2 regions of the Paenibacillus sp. FSL R5-0923 genome follow, and region 1 is predicted to be linked to the other one. Evidence: predicted binding sites of a transcription regulator. Region 1 holds the regulator's gene; the other holds the start of a gene.

The links. Region 1 encodes Rex, which represses fermentation and respiration genes when NADH is low (regulators of the CRP and FNR family bind a similar motif). Its sites were predicted from a motif close to TTGTGAAATATTTCACAA; they were not measured.
Region 2: MKX35_RS14195 (flavocytochrome c) is a predicted target of Rex. The motif match lies at 2,012-2,029, and genes of this name have one in related genera.

What each region holds. Positions count from the first base shown of each region.
Region 1 is NZ_JBBPAT010000001.1:2,897,914-2,901,126, reverse strand. It holds gene MKX35_RS12905 (amidohydrolase) at 1-908, opposite strand, end outside; gene MKX35_RS12900 (redox-sensing transcriptional repressor Rex) at 895-1,548, opposite strand; gene dinG (ATP-dependent DNA helicase DinG) at 1,680-3,213, opposite strand, start outside.
Region 2 is NZ_JBBPAT010000001.1:3,192,452-3,195,664, reverse strand. It holds gene dcuS (DcuS/MalK family sensor histidine kinase) at 1-305, opposite strand, end outside; gene MKX35_RS14195 (flavocytochrome c) at 462-1,994, opposite strand; gene MKX35_RS14190 (DUF6855 family protein) at 2,177-2,587, opposite strand; gene MKX35_RS14185 (hypothetical protein) at 2,710-3,213, opposite strand, start outside.

The sequences.
Region 1 (3,213 bases):
CCATCTGTACCCAGTGACACCTTCACACCAGCCTTTAGAAGATCCGTAACCCGAGCCACTCCACTAGCCAGTTTCAGATTACTTCCTGGGTTATGAGACACGCCTACATCATGACGAGCCAGTATCTCGATCTCTTCATCATTCAAATGAACGCCATGTGCAACAATAGACGGACGTGTGAACATTCCAAGCTTCTCTAAATGCGCTACAGGCCGAAGTCCGTAATCCACCACATTCTGCTCCACTTCGCGTTTGGTCTCGGACATATGGGTATGCATCGGTAAATCCAAATCATGTGCCGCTTGTACAAACTTAACAAAGAAGTCCGGTGGGCAAGTATATGGGGCGTGTGGCGAGATCATCGTCGTAATTCTACCATCAGCCTTACCATGCCAATTTCGTGCAAAAGAAATCGCTTCCGCAAGCTTGTGATTTTGTACTTCCTCTGGGCATAATCCGATTACGCCTCTCATCAGTACGGAACGGATGCCTGATAATTCGACTACCTCTGCTACTCGATCCATATGATCATACATATCCAAGAAGGTTGTAGTACCACCTTTTAGCATTTCCAGTACCGACAAGGAGGTTCCCCAGTATACATCTTCTCCAGTGAATTTCGCTTCCATCGGCCACATCTTCTCTTGAAGCCACACCTGAAGTGCTAAATCATCTCCATAACCACGAAGCAATGACATTGCGGCATGGCCATGTGTGTTTACCAGACCTGGCATAAACAGCAGACGACTGCCATCAACAACTTGCACATCATCTTCCATTAAAGGCTCTTCTTTTCCTATGTAAGTGATCAAATCATCTTCAATAGTCATGTATCCGCTCAGAACCGGCTCATCTGTTCCCGAAATAAGAAAACGCCCGCCCTTAATAATCGTTTTACTGCTCTTCATTTCCGGTTTCTTCCTTTCCGTCTTTCAAATAATAAGCAAGGCTTTGCAAATCCGTTGTAAAATCGGCAGCATGAACACGGATATTCGATGGTGTTTTTAGAATCACTGGTGCAAAATTCAAAATCGCCTCAATGCCAGACTCAATGAGAATATCTGCTACATTCTGCGCTTCTGAATCAGGCACAGTAATTATCCCAATTCGAATACCTTGCTCACGAACCGTCTGACCAAGCTCCTCCATCGGTTGAACGGTAAGAGAGTTGATTTTCCGCCCCACCTTAGGTGCATAGGAGTCAAATATAGCGGTAATCTTCATAGTATCTTTCAGATAAGCATTGTAATTAGATAATGCATGTCCAAGGTTACCAGCACCTACTAAAGCCACATTCAATTGTTGATCCAGCTTCAGAATATGACGGATTTTTTCAATAAGATAAGTTACGTCATACCCGATACCTTTTCTACCAAAGTCTCCAAAATAAGCTAAATCTTTACGAATTTGAGCAGGATTTAAATCAAGTTTTTGTCCTAGTTCTTGTGAGGAAACGGTTAATATTTCACGTTTCTGGAGATCATTCAAGAAACGCAAGTACACAGGAAGTCTGCGAACAACGGCTTCTGATATTTTATCCGATTTCATAATTTACCTCCTAATTTAAGTGATATTCTGTTCAAATCCTATCGAAATATCTGCACCTCGTCTCAAGGAAGAGCGGTATTCTTATACCGCCCTTCCTTGTAGAGTGATTAATAAGATCGATGACGTTCTTTTCAAGAAACGCCTCCGTCTTCCAACCACTCCGCTATACGAGGAACCATTTGATCCGTAAGCATATGCTCCATTTTCGGGCCAGGCAACGAATAGAGGAAATACTTCCCATAGTGAGATTCGATCACCCTTGTGTCATACACAATAACAATACCCCGATCTTGCGCTGTCCGTACCAGCCTCCCAAATCCTTGCTTGAAGCGAATAACCGCCTGAGGAACAGACAACTTCATGAACGGATTCTTTTTCTGGGCTTGTAATAACTCAGACTTCGCTTCCGCTAGAGGGTGGTTTGGCGGTTGAAATGGGAGCCTCACGATGGCCAAGCATGTTAATGCTTCACCTGGAATATCTACACCCTCCCAAAAGCTGCTTGTTCCTAATAGTACAGAAGCTGCACTGTCCTGAAAACGGCGGATCAGCTTGCTACGGCTGCCCCCCTCCACGCCTTGACCTAGCACCGTGATCTCTTGTGAGGCTAGAGCCTCTTTCAGAGGATCGTAAACCTGGCGTAGCATCTTGTAAGAAGTAAACAGGACAAGCATCCGCCCACGTGTTGTAATAGCTGCTTCTGCTAGTGACTGTACGAGTGTATCGACAAATCGGGCATCGCCTACACTCCCCTTCACACTAGGGAAATCCCGCGGAATAACTAACAGCGCCTGCTCCCGATACTTAAAGGGAGAAGGCAGGAGTGACGTCATCAGACGCCCCTCTTCCGCAGCTTCATTAAGTCCGAGATTATCAATCATAAACTGGAAAGATTTATCGACAGAGAGTGTCGCCGAAGTTAGCACGATACTTTTCTTCTTGTCGAAAAACAGCTCCTTAAGCTGAGTACTAACATCAACAGGAACGGCATACAGCTGTAGCGATTTACTGCGATAATTTCCATTCGCCTCCAGCCAATATACTACATTCTCATCATTTAATCCCATAAAAAACCGTACTTGCTCACGTATCGAAGCTAAATCCTTAAATAAGCCGCTAATATCGGTAACTAGACTATCTGAGGAAGATTGACCTTCTTGATCTCGCATCTCATTAAGCATTTTATCACCTTTACGGATAATTTCGCTTAATGTCAGATTCATAGTATTCTCTAAAGCAACCAATTCATCCCAATCTTTCGGTTTACGGGTAGGAAGTAGCCGCATGACTAACTGGCCGGCTTCTCCCGCCGCTGCATCGCTACGTTCCGGCAAGAGGCTGAATAGTTTATCACTAAGCAGATCCCAGGTTTCTTTTACGGTAAGCAGGTCCGGATAGATTCTATCGATCACTCCGCTCCATTCAGAAGCTTCCTCACTGCCTGATGACTGAAGCATTTGGCGAAGTGTAGGAAGTTGGCCATTTCGACTATCCTTATAAAGACGCGATAATGTATGTGCCACCGTGAAATGCTTCATATGCATGCCTAAATGCTTGCCAGCCACGTCCTCCAGATGATGGGCCTCATCTATTACAAGATGTTCATAAGCGGGAAGTAGTTGATGCCCAGCCTTAACATCAGCGAAAAGCTTAGAGTGGTTCGTA
Region 2 (3,213 bases), 290 kb from region 1:
GAGTATCGGATTGCATTCATATCCATGACCACAACAAATTCCACATTGTTCAACAATCGGATTTCCTCAGTGTAGCTTTGCAATTCAGACGAGCTGCGTGATTTGTTTAACGCTTCAATAATTAGAGGGTTACGCGATAACGTACGGGAAATGATCACAGCCTTTTGTTCCAACGAGGATTTTGTTTGTGAGGAAACCTTTATACTAAATAGCACATAGACCACTAGCAGCATTATGATAAGAACTGCACCAATCATCAAAGTAATTGTAGTTTGCAGCCGAAGTGTGTGTTTGCCAATTTTCATCAGCTGTCCCTCCGGAAATTTTTCTTCATTCTAACGTATACGTGCAAGGATCGCTATGACCTTATACGCTACACCGTCATAATAACACAACAAACGCATGGCTAAGATGAGCCCAAGCGTTTGTTTGTCTAACCGAAAAGAGACAGGGGGGATAACTTATTGAGCTTTTACGAAATCAGCGGATTTCATACCCGTTTGGCGGCCGAAAATAATGATTTCCGCAACAGAGTTACCGCCGATCCGGTTTTGACCATGCAAGCCTCCGGTAACTTCGCCTGCTGCAAAAAGGCCTGGAATCGGTTGTCCGTCTTTATTTAAAACTTCTGTGTTGGTGTTGATTTTCACGCCTCCCATCGTGTAGTGAATTCCCGGGCCGATTTTAATTGCATAATATGGCGCGCCGGACAAGTCATTGTCCATTCCGGTTGTTCTGCCGAAGTCGGCATCCTGTTTATTCGTCACCGCGCTGTTCCAGGTCTCTAGTGCAGTTTTCAACTGATCTGCCGGTACGTCCATTTTTGTTGCCAAAGCCTCGATCGAATCTCCTTCGATAACGAAGCCCATTTTTTCATATTGTTCAATCGCTTTAGCGCGAGATTTTACGCCGGAATCAAATACAAGAAACGCAGACTTCTCAGGAAGCTTATTGATTGCAGCGGTGACATTATCTCTTGTATCCAGTTCGTTTGTGAAACGTTTGCCTACACTTGAAACCAGGATCGCTCCTTCCCCACGAACAGCCTCCCCAATGAGATAGGATTTTTCCTGCTGCACAGTCGGGTGAACTTGGATTTGATCCATATCGACTGTGGTACCGCCGAGCTTCTCAATCATCTTGATACCGTCACCGGTGCTGCCCGGCTGGTTGGTGGTAACGTACCCCTCCAAATCAGATCTGACTCCTGAAATCATGTCTAAATTGGCGCCGAAACCGCCGGTTGTCACCACGACAGCAGACGATGTAATCGTTTTCTCTTCCGTTTGGTCAAAGATAACTTTGACGCCATTGACCTTACCGTCTTTTTCGGTAATTTCCTTGACATTGGCGTTCACAAAAAGGGGAATGCCTTGTTCTTGTACGTTTTTCACCAAGCCTTTGACAAGGTATTGTCCTACTGCAGAGCCATCTTCAGGACGGTGTGTGCGTTTTTCGTTCATCCCGCCTGTAATCGTGATATTATTCAATCTAATCCCGATAGAATCCAGCCAATCAATCGCACTTGCGGAATTGTCTACGAAGAAACGAAGCATCTCTTTATCGTTCGTATCATGGCCACCTTTTAAGGACTCTTCATAAAACAGATCATTGCTGTCTTCAATGCCTTGCTCTTTTTGGAATTTTGTTTCAGAAGCATTCATTCCCGAAGATGATTTTGTTGTATTTCCGCCGGCAACCGGCATTTTTTCAAAAATAACCGGGTTCATACCCTTTGCTCTCGCCTCAAGTGCAGCAGACATTCCGGCACCGCCTGCACCAATAATGATGATGTCATATTTATCTTTTAGTTGATCGTACGGTGTATAGCTAGCTTTGGATGCTCCCGAAACGGCTTCAGTTTCCTTTGTCTCGTTGATCTTGCTGGTGTTCTTGTTCCCGTTTCCATTGCTGCTGTTGCTGTTGCCACATCCTGTGATAACAAGCATGACTGAGAGAACGAGAATAAGAGCAGTGGTTACTTTTTTATTCATGTTATAGCTTTGCCCCCTTGTGAATATTTTTACAATCAGCTTAACGGCAAAGGGCCTGCTCTTGAAAGTTTATGTAACTAAAAAAAACGTTTTGTAACTAAATTAATCACTGCAATGTGTACGAAAGACCACCGGTTAGGGGCATGGCTCAAAAAAAGAAGAGCCTTTAGGCTCTCCTTCGTTTACAAGATCGCTTTCATCCGATTGTTTCTTGGATTATGCTCTACTTCCGCAAGACCCAATTCTTCGAGCAACGGTGGGATATACATTCCGAATCGCCCCCGAAGTCCCTTCTTTAATCCATACCAACCGCCGACAGGGTTTTCAGGTGAACGCCCCCATGCTTCAACGGTACCTTCTTTTGCTGGTTTTTGCTCATCAGCACTTCCTAACTCCATCCAATCACCATTTTGTATAAGCATGGCGTGCAGATCTTCAATACAGCGGTAGTCATAATGCAAAACCGTTTTCCTTACAGTGCAAACTATAATTTCTTTACCGTCTTTTTCGACCTTATACATTTCATACTCGGATGTTTGCGGTGGTGTCTTTAACTTCCAAGGATTTTCCTTGGTTCCTGTAGCTGTCGTCATATTTTCAACTCCCAAAGTAACTCACAAAATTAGTAAGTTCTACTCATTTTATTATATTTGCATCACCTTACTATACTTCATTACCTTTATTCGTCATACTCAGTATAAGAAAGCTTGCACTATCATTCCAAACTACTCAACTCCACCACATCTCCACTAGTGGCCTTCACAGCATAATTACAATCTAACTTCCCGCACAGCACATACTTCTTCTGCCCAGGATCATACACATAGACGGGTGTTAATTCGAACCATCCCTTGAGCTTGTCATAAGCTTCGTCATGGCTTACAGAAATCCCCTCTTCGCTCTTGAACTCATCAAACATATCGAGCATTGGCTTGTTATCCATATAATTTATAACCTTATAATTCTGCACATCGATGAACAGGAGGATCTTACGCTGGAATATACGATTACTTGGCGCCTTCATCCTCAGTGTTGCCTGAATATGTCCTCTTTCCCGTTGAAAAGTCTTCAACATCCATTCTCCGGATTCATCCGGAAAGAGCTGGCTTAAACCAGCTTCGACTGCGGCTATACATTCGGCTTGTTCTGCGTCTGTGATAGGAAATGAGTCCGGATGCGGCTCACTAGCTATTGCCTGCTCAATGGAAACTACCTCAAG